One region of the Methylobacterium sp. P5_C11 genome, then DNA from elsewhere that is predicted to be linked to it. Evidence: predicted binding sites of a transcription regulator. Region 1 holds the regulator's gene; the other holds the start of a gene.
The links. Region 1 encodes LexA, which represses DNA repair genes until DNA is damaged. Its sites were predicted from a motif close to TGTTCNNNNTGTGTTCNG; they were not measured.
Positions count from the first base shown of each region.

Region 2: parE (DNA topoisomerase IV subunit B) is a predicted target of LexA. The motif match lies at 2,505-2,522, and genes of this name have one in related genera.

Region 1 covers NZ_JBFULS010000022.1:13,721-21,240, reverse strand. Annotated here, with positions in the region: gene gltA (citrate synthase) at 1-671, opposite strand, end outside; gene gltX (glutamate--tRNA ligase) at 902-2,329, opposite strand; gene ACXJKQ_RS13735 (ComEC/Rec2 family competence protein) at 2,519-4,801, shown strand; gene lexA (transcriptional repressor LexA) at 4,795-5,520, opposite strand; gene ACXJKQ_RS13725 (hypothetical protein) at 5,796-6,245, shown strand; partial or broken gene ACXJKQ_RS13720 (IS3 family transposase) at 6,377-6,683, opposite strand; gene ACXJKQ_RS13715 (SRPBCC family protein) at 7,150-7,520, shown strand, end outside.
Region 2 covers NZ_JBFULS010000013.1:89,413-96,932, reverse strand. Annotated here, with positions in the region: gene ACXJKQ_RS09880 (PRC-barrel domain-containing protein) at 1-263, shown strand, start outside; gene parE (DNA topoisomerase IV subunit B) at 338-2,410, opposite strand; gene ACXJKQ_RS09870 (hypothetical protein) at 2,770-2,958, shown strand; gene topA (type I DNA topoisomerase) at 3,066-5,750, opposite strand; gene ACXJKQ_RS09860 (molybdopterin-dependent oxidoreductase) at 6,037-7,029, opposite strand; gene ACXJKQ_RS09855 (cytochrome b/b6 domain-containing protein) at 7,026-7,520, opposite strand, start outside.

The DNA.
Region 1 (7,520 bases):
ATGAAGATCTTGTCGAGCGCCCGGGCGAAGACCGGGTTCACCTCGTAATCCTCGCACGGCACAGCGTAGCACATGCGCAGGAAGTTCGAGGTGTAGTCGAGGTCGTTCTTCGGGTACACGAACGGCTGGCCGATCGAGTACTTGTAGGCCATCGCGGCGAGCGTCGGCATCTTGGCGATCATGCGGATCGACGCGATCAGCCGCTGGCTCTCATCGGTGATGTCGGTCGAGTCGTGGTAGAAGGCCGAGAGCGCGCCCACGGAGGCGACCATCACGGCCATCGGGTGCGCGTCGCGGCGGAAGCCGGTAAAGAACCGGTTCATCTGGTCGTGCACCATGGTGTGGCGCGTGACCCGGTAGTCGAAATCGGCCTTCTGGGCGGCGGTCGGCAGGGCGCCGAACAGCATCAGGTAGCAGGTCTCGAGGAAGTCGCCCTTCTCGGCGAGCTGCTCGATCGGGTAGCCGCGGTAGAGCAGCACGCCCTCGTCGCCGTCGATGTAGGTGATCTTCGATTCGCACGAGGCCGTCGAGGTGAAGCCCGGGTCGAAGGTGAAGGCGCCGGTCTGGGCGTAGAGCTTGCCGATATCGATCACGTCCGGCCCGATCGTGCCGGATTTAACCGGCAGCTCGACCGACTTGCCGTCCACGGTGATGGTGCTGGGTGCGCTCATGGATCGTGGACCCTTCTCTGGCGACGTGGCGGATGCCGGCCTCGGGCTGCCCGAGCCGGTCCCGGGGGCCTGAGCACCACGCATTATGCTGCGGGTGCTCACTGGCATGGGTTACCCAAACGGCACTGCAGCAGCAACGGGGTCGGTGACAACCCGACCCCGACGCCAAGCATATTCCGCCAAGCGAAATCCGGGCCGGGGCGCTGGGCTCCCGGCTGCGCCCGGCCGTCTCAGCCCTGCGGCACCTGATCGCCGAGCCGGGCCAGGGTCTCGTCCCGGCCCAGCACCGCCATCACGTCGAACAGGGGCGGGGAGGTGGTGCGGCCCGTGAGCGCGGCGCGCAGGGGTTGAGCCACCTGCCCGAGCTTGCATCCGGCCGTCTCGGCGTAAAGGCGCACGGCGCCCTCGGTCGAGGCCGCGTTCCAGTCGGTCAGCGCCTCGAGCGCCGGGCGAACACCCGCGAGGCGGGCGCGGCCCTCGTCGGAGAGAAGGGCGCCGGCCTTCTCGTCCAACGCCAGGGGGCGTTGCGCGTACAGGTAATAGGCGCTGTCGAGGAGTTCGATCAGCGTCTTGGCACGCTCCTTCAGACCCGGCATGGCCTGGGTCAGCTTGTCCTTCAGGTCTGCCGGGAGCGGCGCCGACAGGCCGCGCGCGGGGCCGACATTCGGCAGGATGGTCTCGATCGCCGCCACGAGGTCGGCATCCGCGCTGGTGCGGATGTAGAGGCCGTTGAGGTTGGCGAGCTTGGCGAAGTCGAACCGCGCCGCCGAGCGCCCGACCGAGCCGAGATCGAAGGCCGCGACCATCTCCTCGGTGGAGAAGACCTCCTGGTCGCCGTGGCTCCAACCGAGGCGGACGAGGTAGTTGCGCAGGGCCGCCGGCAGGTAGCCGAGGTCGCGATAGGCCTCGACGCCGAGGGCGCCATGGCGCTTCGAGAGCTTGGCTCCGTCGGCCCCGTGGATCAGGGGGATGTGCGCCATCGTCGGGACCTCCCAGCCGAGGGCAGAAAAGATCTGGGTCTGGCGCGCGGCGTTGGTGAGGTGGTCGTCGCCGCGGATGATCTGCGTGACGCCCATGTCGTGGTCGTCCACCACGACGGCGAGCATGTAGGTCGGCGTGCCGTCCGAGCGGAGGAGCACGAGGTCGTCGAGGTCCTTGTTGGCCCAGGTGACGCGACCCTGGACGGCGTCGTCGACCACGGTCTCGCCCGTGAGGGGCGCGCGCAGGCGGATCACCGGCTTGACCCCGGCGGGGGCCTCGGACGGGTCCCGGTCGCGCCAGCGCCCGTCGTAGCGGGGCGCGCGGCCCTCGGCGCGGGCGGTCTCGCGCATCTGCGCCAGCTCCTCGGCGGTAGCGTAGCAATGGTAGGCGCGGCCCGCAGCCAGCAGCTCCTCGGCTACGGCGCGGTGGCGCTCGGCCCGGGCGAACTGGAAGACCACGTCGCCGTCCCAGTCGAGGCCGAGCCAGGACAGGCCGTCGAGGATCGCGTCGATCGCGCCCTTGGTCGAGCGCTCCCGGTCGGTGTCCTCGATCCGCAGCAGCATCCGGCCACCGGTGTGGCGGGCGTAGAGCCAGTTGAACAACGCCGTGCGGGCTCCGCCGATATGGAGGTAACCGGTGGGCGAGGGCGCGAAGCGCGTGACGACGGCTGAGGACATCGGTCCGATAGGTTCGGGGGCGAGGCGCGAAGGGGTGGAGGCGGGGCGGCGGAGAGAGCGTCGATGGGTCTCGACACGGCGCCCGTAGCACGAAGCGCCGGCTGTAGCACGGGCCTGCGGATGGGTTAAGAATCGCCTGGGGAATCGCCCGGCCGCCGACGACAGGTCGCGCGGTGCGGGGTGGCGGCAATGCGACGGATCGGCGCGAGGCTCGCGGGTGGCGCTGTGGCGCTGGCCGGCCCGCGCGCGCCCGCCCTCCCGGCAGTCCGCCACTGGGTGGCCAAGGGCCTCGTCCGGGAGGCCGAACAGCGCCGGCTGTTCCCCTGGCTGGCCGTGGCGTTCGGGGCCGGAATCCTCATCTACTTCGTGGCGGCGGATGGCACGCCGCTCCTAGCCGCGCCCCTGATCGGCGCGGGTCTCGCCCTGGCGCCGACCCCGATCCTGGGGGCGCGGCCGGCGGCCCTGGCGCTGGCCCTCGGCGTGGCGGCCGCGTTCCTCGGCTTCGCGGCGGCGACCTGGCGGGTCGCGCAGGTCGCCGCCCCGATCCTCACCCGCACCACCATCGGCCCGCTGGTCGGGATGGTCGAGGCGCTCGACGAGCGGGAGGTCGGCGCCCGACTGATCATCCGCGTCGAGACCTTCGCGGGGCTCGCGCCGGAGTCGCGGCCGGTGCGGGTGCGGGTCTCGTTCCGCAGGACCCCCATCCCGCGCCCCGGGGACGTCGTCGCCGCCACCGCCCGGCTGCTGCCGCCGCCGGAGGCCGCCCGGCCGGGCGGCTACGACTTCGCCCGGGACGCGTATTTCCAGGGACTCGGCGCGGTGGGCTCGCTCGTCGGCGCGGTCGCGATCCGGGCGCCGACCGAGCCGCCGCCCATGAGCCTGCGCCTCGCCGCTCTGCTGGACGAGGCCCGCAACGCGCTGACCCGCCGGATCGCGCAGGCCGCAGGGGGACAAGCGGGCGCGGTGGCGGCGGCTCTTGTAACGGGCAAGCGGGGACTGATCGCGCCGGCGACCAACGACGCGCTCCGCGCCGCCGGAATCTACCACGTGGTGTCGATCTCGGGGCTCCACATGGTGCTGGCCGCCGGCGTGGTCTTCTGGCTGGTGCGGGCGGTCCTCGCCGCGGTGCCGTACTGCGCGCTGGTCTGGCCGATCAAGAAGATCGCCGCCGGCTTCGCCATGGTCGGGGTCACCGCCTACTGCGCCTTCTCGGGCTGGGACATCGCCGCCGAGCGCTCCCTGATCATGACCCTGATCATGCTGGGCGCGATCCTGGCGGACCGGCCGGCCCTGTCGATGCGCAACCTCGCGCTGGCCGCCCTGATCGCCCTCGCCCGGGAGCCCGAGGGCCTGCTCGGCCCGAGCTTCCAGATGTCGTTCGGCGCCGTGGCCGGGCTGATCGCCTGCGCCCGGCTGATCGACGGGCGGCTGTTCGTGCGCCCCGGGGCGGGGCGGCTCGGGCGGCTCGTCGGCACCGGCCTCTCGGCGGTGACCGGGACCCTGGCCACGACCCTCGTGGCCCAGATCGCGACCGCGCCCTTCGCCACCTATCATTTCCAGACGGTTCAGCCCTTCGGGCTTGTCGGGAACGCACTGACCCTGCCGCTGGTCTCCCTCGTGGTGATGCCGTCGGCGGTGATCGGGATCCTGGCCTATCCCTTCGCCCAGGACCGGCCGATCTGGTGGCTGATGGGTCAGGCGGTGGGGGGCATGCTCGTCGTCTCCGACTGGATCGCCGGGTTCGAGCGGGCGATCGTCGTCGTGCCGGCCTTCGGCACGTCGGCGCTGATCCTGCTGACCCTCGGCCTGCTGCTGGCGACGCTCCCAGCCTCGCGCCTGCGCTGGCTCGCCCTGGCGCCTGCCCTGGTCGGCCTCGTCCTCGCGGCCAGGCCGGACCGTTACGACCTCTACGTCGACCGACAGGGCGCAGGAGCCGCGGTCCGGGGGCCAGACGGACGCCTCACGGTGCTGGGCAGCCCTTCCGGCTTCGTCCTCGAGCAATGGCTGAAGGCGGACGGTGACGGACGGCGGCCCGCAACGCTGGTCGCACCGCAGGGCAGCGGCCGCTGCGACCACCTCGGCTGCACGGCGCGCCTGCCGGACGGCCGAGCGGTGGCCCTCGTCCGGGATCGGCGCGCCTTCCCGGAGGATTGCGCCCGCGCCGCAGTGGTGATCACCGGCCTCGTGGCGCCCCCGACCTGCACGCGCCCGCTGGTGATCGACCGGCGCGTCCTCACCGCCCACGGAGCGGTCGCCCTCCGGGCCGAGGGTGACGGTTTCGCCACCCGGTACACCCGTGCCGACGGCCGCGCCGTACCCTGGCGGCCGGGACCGGCACGTGAGCCGCGCCTGCGGACGCCCGTCACATCCGGGTCGGACGGATCCCACACCGCGGAGGCTCCGCCTCCGGAAACCGACGGGTCAGGCAACGGCGCCGTCTCCGGCGACGCGCCCGCCGAGCCGCTTCAGTAGCGGCGGACGAGGCTGACCAGGCGTCCCTGGATGCGCACCCGGTCGGGCCCGAGCACGCGGGTCTCGTAGGCCGGATTGGCGGCTTCCAAGGCGATCGAGGAGCCCCGGCGACGCAGGCGCTTGAGGGTCGCCTCCTCGTCGTCGATCAGGGCCACGATGATGTCGCCGGTGTTGGCAGTGTCCTGCTTGCGGATCACCACGAGGTCGCCGTCGAGGATGCCGGCCTCGACCATCGAGTCGCCGCGCACCTCAAGGGCGTAGTGCTCGCCGCCGGCCACGAAGTCCGGCGACAGGGTGATGGCGTGGCTCTGGTTCTGGATCGCGGAGACCGGCGTGCCGGCCGCGATCCGGCCCATCACGGGAATCGAGATGGCGCGGCCGGCCTCGTCGAGGATCCGCGTGCTCGCCGGTGCGGGCGGCTGCTTGGACTTGCCGCCCTCGACCACGCTCGGCGTGAACCGGCGAGGCTCTGCCGAAGCCGCGGTCGGGGGCGCCTGGGTCAGGCTCTCGGGGATGCGGATCACCTCGATGGCACGCGCCCGATTCGGCAGGCGCCGCAGGAAGCCGCGCTCCTCGAGGGCCGTGATCAGCCTGTGGATGCCCGATTTCGACTTGAGGTCGAGGGCGTCCTTCATCTCGTCGAAGGACGGCGGGACACCGCATTCCTGCATCCGGCTCTGGATGAATCGCAGGAGGTCCAGCTGCTTGCGCGTGAGCATCGACGGGGGACTCGCGGCTTGGCGGACCGCCACGTGACGGTCTCCGAAACAAATCACGAACAGGTTAAACGTTCCGCAAGTGTTCTGCAAGGGCGGGACCGCTACGCTTGGACCGGTGTCGGCCCGGCCATGCGGCCGATCCGGCGCCTCGCCGGACGGGACGGGCCGAGAAACGCATTGACGGCGCAAGCGGAGCCGTTTCAATGCTGGCCCGTGCCCCGCCGGAGAGGCGGCGGATCCGGGACGCGGGCCGGGACCAGCTTGGAATGACGCGGATGCGACGACCCGCAGCTCTGCTGCCCCTCGGCCTCGCCGCCCTCGGCCTCGCCGGCTGCACCACCGGGTTTTCCTATATCTCGCGGAACTATGTGGCGCTCACCCCTCAGGTGGTGACGATCGGCTGCAAGGAGCCCTACGAGGTCTACGATAACCGGCAGCAGCGCCGGATGCTGATCGTCTCGAACGCCCTGCGCGAATATGCCGGCTGCAACCTGAGCGAGGCGCGGATCGATCCGGAGCCGGACGCGACCCGGGTGAAGCGCTTCCGCACCGCCGCCCGGGCCTATCTCGACGAGACGGTGCGGGAAGATTGCCGGATCACCGGCGAGACCGTGTTCGATCCGCTGAAGAGCGAATTCGCCTACGCGTGCGACGCGCCGATCGAGCGGCGCGGCACGGTGGTTCCGCGCCTGCCAGGCCGCAATCCGGGTCTCGGCCCGCGCTAGCACCACTTTGGGAAATTGATATCAGGGCGGGTGTTCGAAGGCGACTTTACTATTCGGGCCGCGCGGCGTCTGCAGCCTGTTGAGGAGATCGAGGATGGCCGACGGGGCCGCTTCCGGCAAAGGGGTGGCGCTCGCGTAGGGCCTGCTCCCTTGAACTTCCGATTACCCGGGTCGCGGGGGGCCGGCCGCAGCTGGATCGGGCACGGTGGTGCGGACCCTGCGCCCGCGCACCACGACGCTGGCCAAGCCCATCGCCCGCATCAGCCGGGCGACCGTGCCGCGCGCCACCGCGATCTCCTTGCGGGCGAGCTGACGCCACGCCTTCCTGAGCCAGCAGACGCCGAAGTTCGCCGCTTGAACGCGCCGGATCTCGGCCATCAGCATCGCGTCGCGCCTAGCCCGAGCCGACAGCCGCTCCGGATCGGCCTGCCGTTCAGCGTCCTGCTCCTATGCAGCGCTGCCGAGTTCGCAGCAATCCGCAACKGAATCAAGACGAGACAGATTAAGAGAAAAAGTCCGGATAGCTCGCGTCTTTGCTGCCAAATACAAGCTTTATATTTTGTTTTTCAAAAATATAGGTACCACGCATGACCTAAAGCTGAGTATATAGACGGATCATTACGCTACCCGTGCGTCTCTCCCGCGAACGCGTCGAGACCCGTGAGAGTCCCGCCATCCGTCCCGAGCGAACATATTCGCGGTAATATTGGTCACGTTCAAAAGTCGATCTGTTTTGATCGACCAATACGGCAAGACCAGAAACACTCGGCTCACTTTGATCGTCGCCGCGTCGCTTCCACGTCGAGGCCTATTGCCGAACGAGTCGCTTCGGCCTAGCTCCCTTGCGGCCATCAGAGCCTGCGCGGCCCCGGTCGCGATTTGAGACGGACGGAGACACCCCGAGATGCCCTTCGCTTTCTGCCGATCCCTTCCCCTGGCCGCCCTGGCGCTCGCCGCGGCCACCGTGCCGGGCTACGCCCTGGAGGTGACCCGCTCGGCCGATATCGCCGCGCCCCCGGCCAAGGTCTGGCAGACCATCGGGGAGTTCTGTGGCATCGGCGACTGGCACCCGGCCATCGAGAAATGCGCGCTCTCCGACAAGGACGGCATGAAGGTCCGCACCCTCAGCCTGAAGGGTGGCGGCACCATCAAGGAGGAGCAGGTCTCCCGGGACGACAAGGTGATGAGCTACACCTACACGATCCTGGAGAGCCCGCTGCCGGTCTCCGACTACAAGTCCACCCTCTCGGTCGCCCCGGCGGGTTCGGGCTCGAA
Region 2 (7,520 bases), on a different contig from region 1:
GCGTGCCGGTGCGCAACGCCGCCGGCGACAGCGTCGGTAAGATCGACGACCTTCTGATCACCGATGGCGGAATACTGAAGGCGGTGGTGATCGACGTCGGCGGGTTCCTCGGCCTCGGCAGCAAGGTCATCGCGGTGGAGCCCGGAGCCGTGGTCCTGCGGCCCGGCGGCGAGCGGTACTCGGCGATCCTCACCCTGAGCACCGACACGGTGGCGGCCGCCCAACCCTTCGACCCGGCCAAGGCGCTCGCCGCGCCGCGATAGGCTGCCGACGCCGTCGCAGCCTCTCGCGCAGGCCCACCGCCCGGCGCGACAGGAGCCGCGCCGATGCCGCGTTCTCAGATGTCGAGATCGGCCCCCTCGGCGAAGGCCGCGCGCTCGCTGATGAAGGCGAAGCGCGCCTCCGGCTTGTTGCCCATCAGGCGCTCGACCGTGTCGCCAGTGGATTCCCGGGCCTCGTCCAAGACCGCGACGCGCAGGAGCGTGCGCTTCTTCGGGTCCATGGTGGTCTCCTTGAGCTGGGCCGGCATCATCTCACCCAGGCCCTTGAACCGCCCGATCTCGACCTTGCCGCCCTTGAACACCGTCTTGGTGATCCGCTCCCGGTCCGCGTCGTCGCGGGCATAGGCCACCTTCGAGCCCTGCTGCAGCCGGTAGAGCGGCGGGATCGCGAGGTAGAGGTGCCCGCGGTCGATCAGCTTCGGCATCTGCCGGTAGAAGAAGGTGATCAGCAGCGAGGCGATGTGGGCGCCGTCGACGTCGGCGTCCGTCATGATGATCACCTTGTCGTAGCGCAGGTCCGCCTCGCGGAACGCCGTGCCGGTGCCGCAGCCGAGCGCCAGGGTGAGGTCCGAGATCAACTGGTTGGCGCCGAGCTTGTCCCGGCTCGCCGAGGCGACGTTGAGGATCTTGCCGCGCAAGGGGAGGATCGCCTGGGTCGCCCGGTCGCGGGCCTGCTTGGCCGAGCCGCCGGCGGAATCGCCCTCGACGATGAAGATCTCGGAGCCGGCAGTGCCGGCGGCCGAGCAGTCGGCGAGCTTGCCGGGCAGGCGGAGCTTGCGGGTCGCGCTCTTGCGGGCGACCTCCTTCTCCTGGCGCCGGCGCAGGCGCTCCTCGGCCCGGTCGATCACCCAGTCGAGAACCTTGTTGGCCTGGGCCGGGGAGGCGGCGAGCCAATGATCGAAGGCGTCGCGCACCGCCGTCTCGACGATGCGCTGCGCCTCGACGGTGGCGAGCTTGTCCTTGGTCTGGCCCTGGAACTCGGGCTCCCGGATGAAGACCGACAGCATCGACGCACAGGTCGCCATGACGTCGTCGGTGGTGACGGCGGTCATGCGCTTGGCCTGGTTCACCCGCTCGGCATGCTCGCGCAGGCCCCGCAGCAGGGCGACCCGCAGGCCGGCCTCGTGGGTGCCGCCCTCCGGCGTCGGGATCGTGTTGCAGTAGGAATGCGAGAACCCGTCCTCGGTGACCATCCAGGCCACCGCCCATTCCAGCGACCCGTGCGAGCCCGGCTTGGTGATCTTGCCGGCGAACATCGCCTCCGTGACCAGGTCCTTGCCGTCGATGTCCCGGGCGAGATAGTCGCGCAGGCCGTCGGGGAAGCGGTGAACGGCCTCCGCCGGTACGCCCTCCAGCCCCTCGAGGAGGGCGGGGGCGCAGCGCCAGCGGATCTCGACGCCGCCGAACAGGTAGGCCTTCGAGCGCGCCATCTTGAACAGGCGGCGCGGGTCGAACTTCAGCGAGCCGAAGATCTGCGCGTCGGGGTGGAAGCGGACCCGGGTGCCGCGCCGGTTCTGCACCCGGCCCACCAGTTCCAGGGACCCCTGCGCATGGCCGCGCGAGAAGGTCTGGCGGTAGAGGGTCTGGTTGCGCGCCACCTCGACCTCAAGCAGGTCGGAGAGCGCGTTCACCACGGAGATGCCGACGCCGTGGAGGCCGCCCGAGGTCTCGTAGACCTTCGAGTCGAACTTACCGCCGGCGTGCAGCGTGGTCATGATGACCTCCAGCGCCGACTTGCCGGGGAATTTCGGATGCGGGTCGACCGGGATGCCGCGGCCGTTGTCGGTGACCACGAGGGCGCCGGTCTCCTCCAGCTCCACCTCGATGAAGCTGGCGTGGCCCGCCACCGCCTCGTCCATGGAATTGTCGATCACCTCGGCGAAGAGGTGGTGCAGCGCCCGCTCGTCGGTGCCGCCGATATACATGCCGGGGCGGCGCCGGACCGGCTCCAACCCCTCCAGCACCTCGATATCGGAGGCCGTGTAGCCGGAATCGGGCTCGGCCGCGGCCAGCGCCGTCACCGAGGCCGTGGCGTCCAGGCGCCGGCGCGGCTCCGGCGCGCGAGACGGAGATGCCGGGGCGGCCGCCTTGCCGCCCGGCCCGAACAGGTCGCGGGCCGGATCGCTCACGCGCGGCCCCCGCGGACGCGCCGCATCGGCCGGCTCGGATTCCCGCAGACGGTTCTGGGATCGTGATGCATGCGCCTTCATCCCCGCACGATAGCGGAACAAATCATAAACATCAAAGCCGTTCGCCCTCGGGCGACGTGACCGCACCATCGCATGCTGCGCCGCCGCGAGCGAGAGCCCGAGGGCTATCGAGTCCCGGCCGGGCAGGGCCGTCCGTCATCACGACGTTGCACAACGATGGGTTAAGGCTTTCCCGTGACCCGCCCGTCCGGCACCCAAAGGCCGCCACCGGAACGGAACGGGACGATCGACGTTGGTGGCGCAGATTAATCTTGACCGTGGTCAGGGAGGCGCAGTCCATGAGCGATGCCGCGATCGAGGCCCGCCGCCTGACGTTGATCCGCTTCGAGCACGCGGCCGGTGCTGCCTTCGGCTGCGACGACGATGCCGCCGGTATGCCCCCCGGCCGAGCCCTTGTGAATTCCACCACGATCGCCCTGGCGACCTTCGCGACGGCCCTGGCGGCGACCATCACGTATCTGGTCTGAGCCGCCGGGCGAGGCTTTCTGCGCAGGCAGAATACGCCCGGTCGCCGCGTCGGCGCGCCCGGGCTCGGCCACCTTTCAGACACGGAGAGCACCGATGACCGAGGGCGTCAGCCGGCGCCCGTCTTCTTCGCCGGGGCCTTCTTCGCCGCAGGCTTCTTCGCAGCCGTCTTCTTGGCCGCCGGCTTGTCGCCGCTCGCAGCGCGCGCGGATGTCTTGCGAACCGCCCCGCGCTTGGCCGGCTTACCGCCGCCCGAGGCCCGCTTGGCGTTGACCAGGGCGATGGCCTCGTCGAGCGTCAGCGCCTCGGCGTTCATGGTCTTCGGCAGCGTGGCGTTCACCTCGCCGTCGGTGACGTAGGGCCCGTACTTGCCGGCCTTGACCACGAGGTCGCGCCCGCTCGCCGCGTCCGTGCCGAGCGGCCGGCCGGGATCGGCGGCCGGACGGCCGCGACCGCCGCCCTGCTCCTTGGCGACGATCAGGTCGATGGCGCGGTTGCCGCCGATCTCCAGCACGTCGTCGTCCTTGCCGAGGTTGGCGTAGGTCTTCCCGTGCTGCACGTAGGGTCCGAAGCGGCCGAGATTGGCCAGGATCGGCTCGCCGGTCTCGGGGTGGCGCGCCACCTCGCGGGGCAGCGCCAGCAGCGCCAGCCCCTTCTCCAGATCCACCGCCGAGGGGCTGAGCCCCTTCGGCAGCGACGAGCGCTTCGGCTTCTCCGCACCCTTCTCGGTGGAGGCCTCGCCGAGTTGCAGGAACGGCCCGAACCGGCCGTCGCGGAGCGTCACCGGCAGGCCGGTCTTGGGATCGTTGCCGAGCACCCGCACGCCGGGCTGGCCACCCTCGGCCGAGGAGCCGTCCCCTTCGCCGTCGACGCCCGAGGCCGAGAGCTGGCGGGTGTACTTGCATTCCGGGTAGTTCGAGCAGCCGATGAAGGCCCCGAACTTGCCGAGTTTCAGCGACAGCTGTCCGGTCCCGCAGACCGTGCAGGTCCGCGGGTTCGCGCCGTCGCCCCGGTCGGGGAAGATGTGCGGCCCGAGCAGACCGTTCAGCGCCTCCAGCACGTCGGTGACGCGCAGCTCCTTGGTCTCGCCGATCGCCGCGGAGAAATCGCGCCAGAAGTCGCGCAGCACCGACCGCCAGTCGATCTCGGCGTTGGAGACGCGGTCGAGCTGCTCCTCCAGGTCGGCCGTGAAATCGTACTCGACGTAGCGCCGGAAGAAGCTCTCCAGGAAGCCCGTGACGAGCCGCCCCTTATCCTCCGGCTGCAGCCGCTTCTTTTCGATTTTGACGTATTCGCGATCCCGCAGGGTTTGGAGGACAGCGGCGTAGGTCGAGGGCCGGCCGATGCCGAGCTCTTCCATGCGCTTCACGAGGCTCGCCTCGGAATAGCGCGGCGGCGGCTCGGTGAAGTGCTGGGTCGAGCTGATCCGCTCGCGGGTGAGCGGGTCGCCGGCCTTCATCGGCGGCAGGCGGCGGCTCTCCTCGTCCTCCTCGTCGTCCTTGCCCTCCTGGTAGAGGGTCAGGAAGCCGTCGAACTTCACCACCTGGCCGGTGGCGCGCAGGTCGATCTGACGGGGGCCGACCTTCGCGGTGACGTCCACGGTGGTCCGCTCCAGCTCGGCCGATTCCATCTGGCTCGCCATGGTGCGGGTCCAGATCAGGTCGTAGAGCTTGGCCTGCTCGGGCTCCAAGTGCCGTGCCACCGCCTTCGGCAGGCGGCCCATGTCGGTCGGCCGCACCGCCTCGTGGGCCTCCTGGGCGTTCTTGGCCTTGACGCTGTACTTGCGCGGCACGTCGGGCACGTAGCGGTCGCCGAACTCCTTGCCGATCACCCGGCGGGCGTCCTGGATCGCCTCCGGCGCCATGTCGACGCCGTCGGTCCGCATGTAGGTGATGATGCCGACCGTCTCGCCGCCGACATCGACGCCCTCGTAGAGGCGCTGGGCGACCCGCATGGTCTGGGCCGGCGCCATCCCGAGTTTTCGCGAGGCCTCCTGCTGCAGGGTCGAGGTCGTGAACGGCGGCTGCGGGTGGCGCTTGGCGGGCTTCGCCTCGACGCTCGCCACATGGAAGGTCGCGAGTTCCAGGTCGCGCTTGAAGGCGGCCGCCTTGTCGCCGGAGCCGACGTCAAGGCGCTGGATCCGCTTGCCGTCGGCGCCCACGAGGCGGGCCTCGAATATCGCGCCGTCGGCGGTCGTCAGCGTGGCGATGAGCGTCCAGTACTCGCGCGGCTTGAACCGCTCGATCTCCATCTCGCGCTCGACGACGAGGCGGAGCGCCACCGACTGCACGCGCCCGGCCGAGCGGGCGCCCGGGAGCTTGCGCCACAGGACCGGCGACAGGTTGAAGCCGACGAGGTAGTCGAGCGCCCGGCGCGCCAGATAGGCGTCGACCAGCGCCTGGTCGATCTCCCGCGGCTTGCGCATCGCCGCCTCGACCGAGGCTTTGGTGATGGCGTTGAAGGTCACGCGCTCGACCGGGATGCCCTTGAGGGCCTTTCGGGCGGTGAGCGCCTCCAGCACGTGCCAGGAGATCGCCTCGCCCTCACGGTCGGGGTCGGTGGCGAGGATCAGCCTGTCGGCGCCTTTGACCGCCTTGGCGATCTCGGAGACCCGGCTCGCCCCGCGGTCGGCCAGCTCCCAGACCATGTGGAAATCCTGTTCGGGATCCACGGAGCCGTCCTTGGCCGGCAGGTCTCGGATATGCCCGAAGGAGGCGATGACTTCATAGTCGCGGCCGAGATACTTATTGATAGTCTTGGCTTTGGCCGGCGACTCGACGACGACGACTTTCATTCAGACCTCTGCCCCTGACGGGACCTGAGCGCGACGGACGAATTCTGATCGCAATTCGCGTGGGACATGAGCCCGCCGTCGGGCCGGGGCCGCGCGCCGGGGACAAGTGGGTCACGGGCGGCGGGTTGTCAAATGGGGTCGGTGACGCAAGCGTCGTCGGAGGGACTCGTCGTAAGCCGCGCGGGCGGCTTGCATGAACGGCACGCGAGGGCGGTCGCCGACCATCCGGCCACGCGCAGTCAGACCCTGGCGGAATGCGAGCGCGGGGAGACGCCGCACCGAGCGCTCAGATCCCCGCGTACCACTCGTAGCCGCGATCCTCCCAGTAGCCGCCGCTGCCCTGGCCGATGCCCCCGAGCGATTCCACCATCTCGATTCGCATCACGTACTTGGCCTGCTTGTAGCCGAGCTGGCGCTCGACCCGCAGGCGCAGGGGCGCGCCATTCGAGACCGGCAGCGACTTGCCGTTGAGGTCGTAGGCCAAGATCGTCTGCGGGTTGAAGGCATCGTAGAGGTCGATGCTCTCGTAGTAGCGGATCGGGATCCCCGCCTGCTCAGGCTCCGGGGCCGGGCTGCCCTGGCCCCAATCGTCCGTGGGGGCATCGATCTTGGGGGCATCGGTCTTGGGGGCATCGGTGGCTGTGGCCGGGCCGCCCCAATCGTCGGCGGCGGCAGCGAGCTGGACGTAGGCCTCGCGGACCGCGCCCGGATGGGTCGGGCGCCACAGGGACGCTCCCTGGCCGCGCCCCTTGCCCCCACCCTTGGGTCCCGCCTCGAACTCCAGCGTGTCGGCGCAGTGGAACACCGCGTAGCGCGCCTGCGGCTTGAGCCCGGCCCGCTTCAGCACCTCGGCGAGGGGCACCCCGGCCCATTGCCCGATGCAGCTCCAGCCCTCGACGCAATCGTGGCGGGTGATCTGCGTCCGCGACGGGAGGGCGCGCAGATCCGCGAGGCTGAGCGACAGCGGGGTCCCGACCAGCCCGTCGACGGTGAGTTTGAAGTCGGCGAATCTGTTCGCCGCGAGTGTGCGATAGGCCCGGTCCGGCGGATCGATGGAGCCGTTCGGCTTGAACCAGGGCGAGATCATCGCGGCCGGGAATTCCCGCGCCAGGGTCGCGGGCGCCATCAGCAGGCGCTGGACATACAGGTTGGCGTCCTCGCCGAGCTTGAGGGCGCGCTGCCCCGAGTCGGTCCCGGCGAACCGGTCGCAGCCGCCGAGCAGTGCGGTGCCCATCAGGCCGGCGCCGGCGGTGAGGAGCTTGCGGCGGTGAAGGATCATCGCGCGGTCTCCCGGTCACGGCCGAGGCTGAACCAGCCGGTGATCATGCCGCGCATGTTGTTGACGAGGCCGGAGACCACCACGAGCACCACGTGGACGACCACGAACAGCACGATCAGGCCGGCGGCGATGAAGTGGACGCTGCGCGCCGATTGCCGGCCGCCGAACAGCTCCGTCAGCCAGGGCCAGGCGGCGTCCATTCCGGGCGACATGGCGAGCCCGGCGAGCACCATCGCGGGCAGCAGGCCCAGCACCAGTACGAGATAGGTGAGCTTCTGGATGACGTTGTAGCGCTTGGCCTCCGTGCCCTCGGGGAAGCGCAGCAGCAGATGCTCCTTCACGGATCCGCCGAAGTCGCGGATCTGGTCGCCGTCCGGGATCAGCCGGCGGCGGAGCTGGCCGCTGAACAGACCGTAGAGGAGATAGCCGGCGCCGTTGATCACCAGCAGCCACGCGAACAAGAAGTGCCAGCGCCGCCCGGTGGCGAGATC